DNA from 4 places in the Neobacillus niacini genome. Region 4 is predicted to be linked to each of the others. Evidence: riboswitches for the same ligand, from Rfam matches in the RefSeq annotation. Region 4 holds a riboswitch; each other region holds the start of a gene.
What was found. Region 4 has a riboswitch for S-adenosylmethionine ahead of mtnW (2,3-diketo-5-methylthiopentyl-1-phosphate enolase). Riboswitches for the same ligand answer to the same signal wherever they lie in the genome.

Region 1 (3,253 bases), 2.8 Mb from region 4:
TTTCTCTAAGAGCAATTTCCACCATTCTAGCGTAAAAAGGTGCTGCTCCAATAATTAAGGCAGGAAGCGCCGCATTTGCACCCAGCATGGTTCCAACCAATAATTTAGTAAAAGGAATTAATAATACTATTAAGATAATGAACGGTATGGATCTAAAAATATTTACAAATCCAGCAATAAGAACATTTATACCTCTGTTTTCCCACAAATTACCTTTATCCGTTAGAAATAACAGCAGACCTAGTACTAATCCTAAAATAAATGTAATAAGGACTGAGATAGTAGTCATATAAAGGGTTTCACGAGTGGCTTCTAATAATTGAGTCCACTTTACCATTTCTGTAAAGTTAGCCATTACTAATCACCTCCACGCCGACTTGCTGGGAGCGAATGTAATCCACTGCCTTGCTAACCTCTTGTTCACTGCCATCAAGGTGGATAAAGAGAGTCCCATATGAACCACTTTGCGTTTGCGAAATTTTCCCCTGCAAAATATTGACTGTAACATTATTTTGACGGATTAAATTCGTGATTAACGGTTGCTCGACTGAATCGCCAATAAAGGATAATTGAACAACTTTACCTGATTGATAGCGTTCTAACAAATGTTCAGCTGTTTCTTTTGTTTCTTCAGGCTCGGTAACTTGTTGAACAAACCGTTTCGTAATCTGCTGTTGAGGGTTTTTAAATACCTCTAACACCTGTCCAAGCTCAACAATTCTACCACTTTCCATAACTGCGACCCGATGACATATTTTACGAATGACATGCATTTCATGAGTAATCAACACAATTGTTAATCCAAGCCTCTTATTGATATCTACCAATAAATCCAATATAGAGTCCGTGGTTTGAGGATCTAGGGCGGAAGTTGCTTCATCGCAAAGAAGTACTTTTGGATTGTTGGCCAGTGCCCGTGCAATTCCCACACGCTGTTTTTGACCTCCGCTTAGCTGGGAGGGGTAAGCATTTTCTCGGCCTTCAAGACCCACTAAATGAATCAACTCTTTTACTCTTTTTTGTCTTTCTGATCCGCCTACACCTGCTATTTCCAAAGGAAATGCGATATTCTCGCTAACTGTTCTTGACCAAAGCAAATTAAAATGCTGAAATATCATACTTATTTCTTGACGTGCTTTTCGAAGTTCACTGCCCTTGATTTTTGAAATAACACGGCCAGCAACGGTAACAGATCCTTCTGTCGGCAGCTCTAGTCCATTCAGCATTCGGATTAAGGTACTTTTTCCAGCGCCACTATATCCGATCACTCCAAAAATTTCTCCCTCTTTAACGTCTAAATTTACATCATCAACAGCTTTTAACTGTCCCTGTTTAGAAGGAAAAACTTTTCGGACATCTTTTATAGAAATCATTTCATCACCTACTTCTTATCCAATAAAATAATAATTGCAAAACGCTTCAGTATAGGGTTTGACTGTTTTTAGAAAAACATTCTTATATTAGAAAAATTAAAAAGCCTTTCTGCAATAGGCAGAAAGGCATTATAAATAAAAGACCTTTCTCCCATCTTCCAAAGCATTCGCTTTGTGTGAATTGGCACCATTTCAATAAATTGACGGTTGCCGGGCTTCATCGGGCACATCCCTCCACCTCTCTTGATAAGAGTATATCATTCAGTATTTAATTAATACGTTCATGTATTAAAGCAATCATTTTAGTACAAAAATTATCTTAACATGGATAAAAAAAGGTGTCAACGGAATTTTCTACAAATTTCGATAATACTTATTAAGCTTTTGCCTTTAAAGAAGCAACACCCGTAGCCTTCTCAATCGCTGCTTCCAGGTCTTCAATTAGGTCCTCTACATTTTCAATGCCTATAGAGAGTCGAATTAAGTCCTCAGAAACTCCTGCAGCCTTTAGTCCTTCTGCATCCAACTGTTGATGAGTGGTGCTAGCTGGATGGATAATTAAGCTCTTTGCATCACCTACATTCGCTACGTGCGCAAATAGTGTAATAGAGTCAATTAATTTTGCTCCTGCTTCTCTTCCACCTTTTATTCCAAATACAATCATAGAACCTGCGCCTTTTGGCAGATACTTATTTGCCAAATCTTGATCTGGATGAGAATTGTGCCCTGGATATGATACCCATTCTACCGCGGGATGATTAACTAAATATTCAACAACTTCTTTCGTATTGGCAATATGTTCTTTCATCCGTACGTGAAGTGTTTCAAGACCCAAGGTGAATTGAAATGCATTTTGCGGGCTTAATGCAGGTCCAAGGTCACGTAATAACTGTACGCGTGCTTTAACGATATACGCTGCAGCACCAAGTGCTTCCGCATATACGAAGTCATGATAACTTGGGTCAGGAGTAGTAAAACCGGGGAATTTCGGAGAATTCCAGTCAAACCTACCTCCATCAACAATAATTCCGCCTGTTGTTGTTCCATTACCCAAAAGCCATTTTGTTGCAGAATGAATAACAATATCAGCACCATATTCTATCGGTCTGCAAAGGTAAGGCGTAGCAAAAGTGTTATCAATAATTAATGGAACTCCTGCTTCATGGGCAATTTCAGCTACTTTTTCAATATCAAGAATTCTTAAAGACGGATTACCAATCGTCTCGCCAAACACAGCTTTTGTTTTATCCGTGATAGCCGCACGGAAATTTTCTGGATCTTCGGGATCTACAAACTTTACCTTTATTCCATATTTCGGAAGAGTAACGGCAAATAGGTTGTAGGTTCCACCATATAAATTAGAAGCTGAAACAATTTCATCTCCTGCTTCAGCAATATTTAAAATTGCCAAGGTAATGGCAGCCATTCCGCTTGCAACTGCTAGGGCGCCAACTCCACCTTCAAGTAAGGCAACTCTTTCTTCAAAAACCGTTGTAGTCGGGTTGTGGATCCGAGTATAAATATATCCGCTCTCTTTCAACGCAAAAAGATTTGCAGCATGTTCAGTATTTTTAAATTGATAGGCATTATTTTGGTAAATAGGTACAGCTCGTGCACCTGTTACTGGATCTGGAGCTAACCCTCCATGAACACTCAATGTTTCGAAACGATAATTCTTTTGATTTTCCCCCATACTAACACTCCTTCATTTTTATGAAATAAATTTTTTATAGCGCTCCTCTGGTTTGGTTAAATAAAAGATTGATTCGAGAAGTAAAATGGTACGAAATGGAGCTCTAACTTTTAGCTGTCCGTTGTTAATAAGAATTCTTAATTTCTCTTTTCCTTCAAGCAGGCCATAAATGGACTCACGTTGACCG
Region 2 (3,253 bases), 3.0 Mb from region 4:
TACGGCCAAAATGACCATATGCAGCTGTTTGTTTGTAGATTGGGCGCCTGAGATCCAACATTTTAATAATTCCAGCTGGACGGAGGTCAAAATTTGAACCTACAAGTTCAACTAATACATCTTCGGTCACTTTACCAGTTCCAAAGGTATCAATCGAAATTGAAACGGGTCTCGCTACCCCAATTGCATAAGCAAGCTGTACTTCCACTTTATCAGCAAGTCCTGCTGCTACAATATTCTTCGCAACATAACGCGCTGCATAAGCCGCAGAACGGTCAACCTTTGTAGGATCCTTGCCGGAGAAAGCGCCTCCGCCATGGCGAGCATATCCGCCATATGTATCAACAATGATTTTACGACCTGTTAAACCAGCATCCCCTTGAGGTCCGCCAATAACAAAACGTCCTGTTGGGTTGATAAAGTACTTTGTATTTTCATCGATTAATTCTTTAGGTACCACTGGATTAATAACATATTCCTTCAAATTACGTTGGATTTGCTCCAATGTTACCTCAGGATTATGTTGAGTTGAAATAACAATGGTATCAATACGAACAGGCTTATCATTTTCATCATACTCAACCGTAACTTGAGTCTTTCCATCAGGACGAAGGTACTCAAGCACCCCATCTTTTCTTACCTCTGTTAACTTACGAGCAAGCTTATGTGCCAGAGAGATCGGAAGAGGCATAAGTTCTTTTGTTTCATTACAAGCAAAACCAAACATTAAACCTTGGTCCCCTGCTCCGATTGCTTCAATTTCTTCATCAGACATTAGTCCTTCACGAGCTTCAAGTGCCTGATCCACACCCATTGCAATATCAGGACTTTGTTCTCCAATTGAAGTTAATACTGCACAAGTTTCGGAATCAAAGCCATATTTTGCACGATCGTAACCAATACCTTTAACTGTCTCACGAACAATTTTAGGAATATCAACGTAAGTAGATGTAGTAATTTCCCCTGCAACTAATACTAACCCGGTTGTAACTGATGTTTCAGCTGCAACACGAGCATTTGCATCCTTTGCTAAAATCGCATCTAAAATCGAATCAGATATTTGGTCACAGATTTTATCTGGATGACCTTCCGTAACTGACTCAGAAGTGAACAAACGACGTTTTGTTGACATCTGATTTCCTCCTCTTATATGAGATAAATCAAGGTTCATGTGAAGGTTACAGGTATACTTCAAGAACCACTGAAATTGATACGGTACTCATTCCCTTAGTATGAAATAAACAAAGGATTTTTATTATAACTCTATTGATAAAAGGTCTTATACAAAACAAAAAACCTTACCATTACGAGGAAAGGTTGTTCCGGTCCTTTCACTCTTATCGTTCAAGGTCAAAGCCTTGCGTCAGATTAGCACCTTCGCACTTGAGAATAGAACCAATAAATATAATGGTCTTCTCATAAAGCAGGTTGCTGGGTTTCATAGGGCCTGTCCCTCCACCAGCTCAGGATAAGAGAGTATCCGTTCAAATAAGTATCATACTTGAAGCTGTCGAACATTGTCAATGAATTTTTTAGCAAAATTAGGATAAACATACGAAATTTTACCATTTTTAATTTACGGTTTATTAATACAACCTAAATTTACTAATTAGTATAGACTATTCAATTAAATGTGTTATACTTTTTGTGAATATATTGAATATTAAAAACTTGCAAAGGAAGGTTCGTTCTGATATGAATTCAGTCCACATCCCAAATGAATTAAGCCAATTGCTGGAAGAAAGTCATGTGCACATTCAAATGTCAGTTCCTCAATTAGTGGAAAAAGTCTTATCTAGAAATGAAGGAAAATTAACCTCAACTGGTGCCATTAGTGTATCAACGGGTAAATATACTGGCAGGTCGCCTCAAGACAAATTTATTGTTATGGAAGACTCCATTAAGGATAAAATTGATTGGGGCAATTTAAATCAGCCAATATCTGAAGATGTCTTTAATAACCTCTATCATAAAGTATTAGAATACTTAAAAGGACAAAATGAAATCTTCGTTTTTAAAGGGTTTGCTGGGGCAGATAAAAAAACCCAATTACCGATCCAAGTGGTCAATGAATTGGCTTGGCATAATCTATTCGCCCATCAATTATTTATTAGGCCAAGTGAAGAAGAATTGCTGACACATAAACCTGGTTTCACTGTGATTTCCGCTCCTAACTTCAAAGCAAATCCTATCGTAGACGGAACAAAGTCTGAAACCTTTATTATTATCTCTTTTGAAAAACGAACCATCTTAATTGGCGGTACAGAATATGCTGGTGAAATGAAAAAATCGATCTTTTCGATTATGAACTATCTTTTACCTGAGAATAATATTTTCTCTATGCATTGCTCTGCTAATATTGGTGTTGAAGGTGATGTTGCACTGTTTTTTGGTCTATCTGGAACCGGTAAAACCACTTTATCTGCGGACCCAAAACGCCGCTTAATTGGTGATGATGAGCATGGCTGGTCATCAAATGGTGTGTTTAATATCGAAGGTGGCTGCTATGCAAAAACCATTAATCTTTCAAGGGAAAAAGAGCCGCAAATTTTTGACGCCATCCATTTTGGTTCTGTATTAGAAAATGTTGTTCTGAATCCAGATACAAGAATAGCAGATTATGACGACGGTTCTCTAACTGAGAATACGAGGGCTGCATATCCGATGCATGCCATCGATAACATTGTTCAACCAAGCATTGCTGGTCATCCGAATACCATCGTCTTTTTAACCGCCGATGCATTTGGAGTACTGCCTCCAATCTCAAAGTTAACAAAAGAGCAGGCAATGTATCATTTCTTGAGTGGTTATACGTCCAAACTGGCAGGAACCGAGCGAGGAGTTACCTCACCAGAAGCAACCTTCTCTACCTGCTTTGGTGCACCGTTCTTGCCATTGCCAGCAACACGTTATGCAGAAATGCTGGGTGAAAAAATCCTTGAGCACAATGCAAATGTCTTCCTAGTGAATACTGGCTGGACTGGGGGAGAATTCGGAGTGGGCAGCCGCATGAAGTTATCCTATACAAGGGCGATGATTCAGGCAGCACTTGAAGGTGAACTAAACAATGTTGAAACCGTAAAAGATGATATTTTTGGACTGAATATTCCACTCCACATTGCAGGTGTACCTGATGAGGTCCTTCAACCAAGCAAAACCTGGGCTGACCCTCAAGATTATGAAAATAAAGCAAAAGAATTAGCAGGTAAGTTCCGTGCAAACTTTAAGAAATTCACAAAAGTTTCAGCTGAGA
Region 3 (3,253 bases), 1.1 Mb from region 4:
ACCTACGCCTATATCGCATATGGCTATGGTCTTTACGGTGAAGTGATGTTAAATGCGCTGTTTTATTTTCCGGTACAATTTATCGGAATCTATTTGTGGAAAAAGAACAAAACCGAACAGGGTGTAAAAGGGGAAGATGTCATGGTAAAAAGTCTTACAAAAACCGGCTGGTTCTATACGTTGTTATCGATCCTCATTCTTACGATTGGATATGGCTTTTTCTTAAAATACCTAGGCGGCAATCTTGTATGGACGGATTCAGCCACAAATGTTTTATCGATTGCAGCACAAATTTTGATGTTGAAACGGTATACGGAACAATGGCTCTTATGGATTTCAGTCAATGTCTTATCGATCTTCTTATGGCTGGGTGCACTTATCTCTCAAGGTGGAAATGATGTCTCCATGTTAGTCATGTGGTCAGCATTTCTGGTCAATAGCATTTACGGCTATGTGAACTGGAGAAAGTTATCAATCAAACAAATTCAGGAGGCGGCTTAAATGACAATTGGGTTTATCGGAGGAAAATTCTTGCCCCTGCACCTTGGTCATGTTTATGCCATTGTTCACGCCTCAACGATAGTGGATGAACTGTATGTTGTTTTATCTCATAGCGAATTACGAGACAGAGAGCTTTGTAAGAATACAAAAATGAACTATATTCCAGCTCAAATCCGGTTACGCTGGCTTTCGCAATTAACCAAAGATATGCCGAATGTAAAAGTAATCAGTATTGAAGATGATCAAGATAACGACAATTACAATTGGGCAGAGGGAGCACAATTCATAAAAAGAGAAATTGGAAAGCCAATCGGTTACGTGTTTAGTTCAGAGCATGAATATAATGAGATGTTTAAAGAATTATATCCTAGTGCAAAGCATAAACTGATTGATCCCACGCGCTCACAAGTAAACATCTCAGCTACAACCATTCGTAACGAGGGTGTCTTTAAACATTGGGAGTTTATTCCTGATATTGTTCGGCCTTATTTTATAAAAAAGATTGTGTTAATTGGGACAGAAAGCTGTGGGAAATCAACCTTAACTCGAAACCTTGCCAAAATCTATAACACTACCTATGTCGAGGAATATGGGCGGTCTTTATGTGAAGAATTAGGCGGCTGCGACGGAATTATGGTGAAAGAAGATTATCAACGAATTGCTTATGGGCATAAGATGGAAGAATTTAAAGCAATTGAAAAAGCAAATAAGCTTGTGTTTATCGACACCGAAGCCATCGTAACTCAATTTTACTCCCATCTATATAATGAAGCAGATCAGCCGATCCTTGATGAAATCGCAAAACTACAAGATTATGATCTATGGCTTTTCCTGGAGCCCGATGTAAAATGGGTGGATGACGGCTTGCGTGTTCACGGTGATGAGAAAGTTAGGGACAAAAACAATCTGCACCTAAAGGATTTATTAAATAAGCATGATATTGACTATAAGATCTTGATGGGTGATTATGAGAGACGGCTTAAAGGTGCCATACAACATATTGAAAAATTGCTGCAGCAATAATTCTCCACTAAAACAAACTGTTGAAAAGCAGTTTGTTTTTTTACTATTTAAAAAGTATTGTAATTTTAAAACTTTTAAAATATAATAAATCTAGTTTTTATTATTGTTATGATGTTTATAATGTTTACGTTTCATACATATCGTTTACCTTATCCAGAGAGGCAGAGGGACTGGCCCGATGACGCCCGGCAACCGCTATATTTATATAGTATGGTGCCAAATCCTACAGAACGAGTTCGTTCTGAAAGATAAGGAAGAGTATCGTCATAAACCCTCTTCCTATCTTTCGGAAGAGGTTTTTTTTATGGGCCGAAACAGCAAAACACGAACATTAAAATAAAATATTTAAAAAATGTTCGATTTTGTATTGCTATATTTAAACTTTTTTAGTAAATTAGTAGACAAATAGTAATAAAAACGAAATATTACACAGGGGGAACATCATGAGAAAACTACTTTCACTTATCGTACTAGCTTTAGTCCTGCTTGTAGCAGGATGTGGGGCACAAGAATCATCTGGGAAAGATACTTCGTCAAACAAAGAGGATAAGAAGAAAATCGCACTTGTTCTGCCTGAGAAAATTGGGGTTAACCCATTCTTCCAGCAAATGGATGAAGGTGCAAAAAAAGCAGCAGAAGAATTTGGAGTGGAATTGAACACAATCGAATCTACTGATCATTCAGCAATCGAAGAAAACCTTCGCGTAGCTGTGGCAGAAGGATACGATTTAATCATTACTTCATCATTTGAATCTGAGGATGCATTGAAAAAGGTAGCAACAGAAAATCCGGATCGTCAATTTGCGATTATTGATACCGTTGTAGACCTTCCAAATGTTCAAAGTGTAAATTTCAGAGAGCACGAAGCGGCATTCCTACTTGGAGCTGCAGCAGGTCTTTCTACCAAAACCGACAAAGTGGGTATGGTAGTAGCAATGGATATTCCACTTATGAAAAAATGGTCAGTTGCGTTTGAACAAGGGTTGAAGGAAACCAATCCAGACGCGGAGTTCTTAGTAAACTACGTTGGAGGATTTACAGATCCTGCGAAGGCAAAAGAATTAGCTTTATTACAAGCTTCTAAAGGAGCAGACTTCGTGGCAGGGGCTGCTGCAGTCGGTGATCTAGGAGTATTTGAAGCAGCAAAAGAAAAGGGATTTTTTACATCAGGTCAAGACGTTGACCGTACTGAGGTAGATCCTGAGCACGTAGTTCTGTCACAGCTTAAAGGAACAGATGCTGCTGCCTATGAAACGATAAAAGCATTTGCAAATGGCAATTTTAAATCTGGTGTGGTCGAGTATGGCTTGAAGGAAAAGGGCGTTGGCTTAACATATGTAACACATGAAAGCAAAACTCCGCTTAACAGCTTTGTTGGACAAGAAGTGATTGACCAAGTAAAAGCACTTCACGAAGAAATTGTATCTGGAAAAAGAGAAATCAAAAATCCACTGAGCAATTAATCTGAAAAAAGTAAACCGACTGCACAATGATGTAGTCGGTTTCGATTTTTAAAGGGGGGCAAACCATGACCTATGTGTTAGAAATGAAGGAAATGACCAAAAAGTACGGTGAGTTTCTTGCGAATGACAAGATTTCAATACATTTGAAAAAAGGAGAGGTTTTGGCCATTGTCGGCGAAAATGGTGCCGGAAAAACGACCCTAATGCGGATGCTTTATGGACTTGAACAGCCGACCAGCGGGGAAATCATACTTAATGGTAAGAAC
Region 4 (3,253 bases):
ATATGACGTTACGATTGATGCTGACAAGGAAGTAGCCATTTTGTTTGGAGGTAAAGCTGGTTTAGTAGAAATTCCGCAATGCTTATTAGATCCAGGTGACACAATGCTTGTTCCTGATCCTGGTTATCCAGATTACTTATCTGGGGTAGCTTTAGCAAAAGCAGAAATGGTAATGATGCCGTTACGGGAAGCTAATAATTTCCTGCCTGACTATAATGATTTATCTTCAGAGGCGATTGAAAGAGCTAAATTAATGTTCCTTAATTACCCGAACAATCCAACAGGAGCTGCAGCCACGAAGGAATTTTTTGAGGAAACGGTCAAACTTGCAAGCCTTAATGATATTTGTGTGGTACACGATTTTGCATATGGGGCAATAGGGTTTGATGGAGTAAAGCCATTGAGCTTTTTACAAATTGATGGAGCAAAAGAAGTTGGGATTGAAATATATACTCTTTCGAAAACCTACAATATGGCGGGGTGGCGTGTCGGATTCGCTGTAGGCAATAGCAGTGTTATTTCAGCCATTGAGCTTTTACAAGACCACCTATATTGCAGCATATTTGGCGGCATTCAGGAAGCTGCAAGAGAAGCGTTAACCGGTTCGCAGGAGTGTGTTCGAGAACTGAATCATCTCTATGAGCGCAGAAGAAATGTCTTAATAGACGGACTTCGTTCTCTCGGCTGGAATGTGACAGCGCCGAAGGGGTCATTTTTTGCTTGGTTAAAGGTTCCTGACGGACTTACATCAACTGAATTTGCCGATCTCTTACTGGAACAAGCACATATTGCTGTGGCACCTGGGATTGCATTTGGTGAATTAGGCGAAGGTTATGTCCGGGTTGGTTTGCTCACAAGTGAGGAGCGTTTAGGTGAAGCGGTTAGAAGAATTAGTGAGTTAGAAATATTCAAAAAATAGATTGACAAAAAATGTGATTCTTGGGATAATGCAAAATATAGTTTATCAACGTGATAACAATAAATAATACGATCGTTTTCTTATCGAGAGCAGGCGGAGGGAAAAGCCCTATGAAGCCCGGCAACCGACTTAACATTTATGTTAGGCACGGTGCTAAATCTTGCAGCACAAGCTGAAAGATGAGAAGATGTTAGTTTGCGATGCTAACCTCTTCTTTTTTGGAAGAGGTTTTTTATGTTTTTTTGAGAAAGGAAGAGTAAAATTGACTGAATTAATAGCTACCTACCTAGTTCATGGTGAAAAAAATCTAGAAAAAAAAGCTGAGGAAATTGCTTTAGGTTTGACTGTCGGTTCATGGACGAACTTACCTGAACTAGAACAGAGTCAATTACGCAAGCACAAGGGCAAAGTAGTATCGACTGAGGGAATAAATGAGGAACAGTCGATAATCCGTATAGCATATCCAACGATTAATTTCTCTAATGATATTCCTGCTATTCTGACTACCGTTTTTGGAAAACTTTCATTAGACGGAAAAATAAAATTAATAGATTTACAGTTTGACAATGAATTAAAAAGTAAATTTCCTGGACCCAGATTTGGGATTGAAGGGTTACGAGAAAAACTTGGGGTTTTTAACCGCCCCCTATTAATGAGCATCTTTAAAGGAGTTCTTGGGAAGGATATTCGTTTCCTAACAGAGCAATTAAGGCAGCAGGCTCTTGGTGGTGTTGATTTCGTAAAGGATGACGAAATTCTTTTTGAAAATGAGCTGACTCCGTTTGAAAAAAGAATTTCAGAAGGCAAAAAAGTGTTACAGGAAGTATTTGAACAAACCGGACATCGCACTTTGTATGCGGTAAATCTAACAGGAAGAACATCACAATTGAAGGACAAAGCACGGAAAGCAAAAGAGCTTGGTGCAGACTTGTTACTTTTTAATGTTTTTGCCTATGGATTGGACGTTCTGCAGGAGTTACGCGAGGATGATCAAATTGCATTGCCATTAATGGCTCATCCTGCTGTAAGCGGGGCGTTAACATCATCTTCCCAGTATGGCCTCTCTCATTCTTTATTACTAGGTAAGCTGCTTAGACTTGCTGGTGCTGATTTGTCGCTATTTCCATCACCATATGGAACAGTGGCATTAGAGAAATCCTCTGCTATTTCTATTGCAGAAGAATTAATCAAAGCGGACACTATAAAGCGGTCGTTTCCTGTCCCTTCAGCAGGCATACATCCAGGTTTAGTGCCACTCTTGATTCGGGACTTTGGGATTGAATCTGTTATTAACGCTGGAGGCGGCGTTCATGGTCATCCAAATGGTGCCCGCGGCGGCGGACTTGCATTCCGCCAAGCAATTGAAGTAAATCTTCAGGGGAAAACACTAGCCGAAGGTGCCCATCTTTACCCAGAGCTTAAGAGTGCATTGCAGTTATGGGGAAATCAAGAGGTGTCAGTATAGATGAAGCCTGTTATCTACTGTGATTTTGATGGGACAATTACCGAGAGTGATAACATCATAGCAATCATGAAAAAATTTGCACCACCTAATTGGGAGCAAATTAAAGACCAAATTTTATCACAAGAGATTTCCATTAGTGAAGGTGTAGGTAAATTATTTGCAGAATTACCAAGCAGCAAAAAAGAAGAAATTACAAAGTTTGCCATCGAAAACGCCAGGATACGAGAAGGGTTTTCTGAATTTGTGGAGTTTGCAAGAAAAGAGAATATCCCTTTGTATATTGTCAGCGGTGGAATTGATTTCTTTGTTTATCCAATTCTTGAAAAATACGGTCCGTTTGAAGGGATTTATTGTAACCACAGCGATTTTTCAGGGGAAAATATAAAAATCCTATGGCCGTATACCTGTGATTCTTTATGTGAAAATGAATGCGGGTGCTGCAAGCCTAGTATTATCCGTAAGCTAAATAAAGATGGAGATATCTATAAGATTGTAATCGGTGATTCCGTAACCGATCTTGAAGCGGCTAAACAAGCAAATTTCGTGCTGGCAAGAGATCTACTGGAGAAAAAATGTTCTGAATGGGGTTTAAATTATAAAGGGTTTACTACCTTTTATGATTGTATAGAAGAAATTAAAGATCAGATTGAGGTGAAGAGGACATCATGTTAAAAGAAAAATGGCTGGAATTAGCAGATATAAAGGATGAACTAGCTGAGCGCGATTGGTTTATGGGAACAAGCGGCAACCTTGCTATTAAGGTAAGTGATAATCCTCTGCAATTTCTGGTTACCGCGAGTGGTAAGGATAAACGCAAACGTACAGAAGAGGACTTTTTGTTAGTAGATGAATTTGGGTATGCAGTTGAA

Region 1: another riboswitch for S-adenosylmethionine. It lies ahead of ACN6MT_RS09915 (methionine ABC transporter ATP-binding protein); the one in region 4 lies ahead of mtnW (2,3-diketo-5-methylthiopentyl-1-phosphate enolase).
Region 2: another riboswitch for S-adenosylmethionine. It lies ahead of metK (methionine adenosyltransferase); the one in region 4 lies ahead of mtnW (2,3-diketo-5-methylthiopentyl-1-phosphate enolase).
Region 3: another riboswitch for S-adenosylmethionine. It lies ahead of ACN6MT_RS20735 (BMP family lipoprotein); the one in region 4 lies ahead of mtnW (2,3-diketo-5-methylthiopentyl-1-phosphate enolase).

Annotation. Positions count from the first base shown of each region.
Region 1 covers NZ_CP183883.1:2,115,739-2,118,991, reverse strand. Annotated here, with positions in the region: gene ACN6MT_RS09920 (methionine ABC transporter permease) at 1-355, opposite strand, end outside; gene ACN6MT_RS09915 (methionine ABC transporter ATP-binding protein) at 348-1,373, opposite strand; SAM riboswitch class I at 1,522-1,626, opposite strand; gene ACN6MT_RS09910 (O-acetylhomoserine aminocarboxypropyltransferase/cysteine synthase family protein) at 1,750-3,066, opposite strand; gene ACN6MT_RS09905 (hypothetical protein) at 3,085-3,253, opposite strand, start outside.
Region 2 covers NZ_CP183883.1:2,276,100-2,279,352, reverse strand. Annotated here, with positions in the region: gene metK (methionine adenosyltransferase) at 1-1,132, opposite strand, end outside; SAM riboswitch class I at 1,335-1,475, opposite strand; gene pckA (phosphoenolpyruvate carboxykinase (ATP)) at 1,696-3,253, shown strand, end outside.
Region 3 covers NZ_CP183883.1:4,200,364-4,203,616, reverse strand. Annotated here, with positions in the region: gene pnuC (nicotinamide riboside transporter PnuC) at 1-501, shown strand, start outside; gene nadR (multifunctional transcriptional regulator/nicotinamide-nucleotide adenylyltransferase/ribosylnicotinamide kinase NadR) at 502-1,524, shown strand; SAM riboswitch class I at 1,671-1,779, shown strand; gene ACN6MT_RS20735 (BMP family lipoprotein) at 1,968-2,987, shown strand; gene ACN6MT_RS20730 (ABC transporter ATP-binding protein) at 3,053-3,253, shown strand, end outside.
Region 4 covers NZ_CP183883.1:5,290,390-5,293,642, reverse strand. Annotated here, with positions in the region: gene ACN6MT_RS25930 (pyridoxal phosphate-dependent aminotransferase) at 1-919, shown strand, start outside; SAM riboswitch class I at 997-1,105, shown strand; gene mtnW (2,3-diketo-5-methylthiopentyl-1-phosphate enolase) at 1,182-2,384, shown strand; gene ACN6MT_RS25920 (2-hydroxy-3-keto-5-methylthiopentenyl-1-phosphate phosphatase) at 2,385-3,056, shown strand; gene ACN6MT_RS25915 (methylthioribulose 1-phosphate dehydratase) at 3,050-3,253, shown strand, end outside.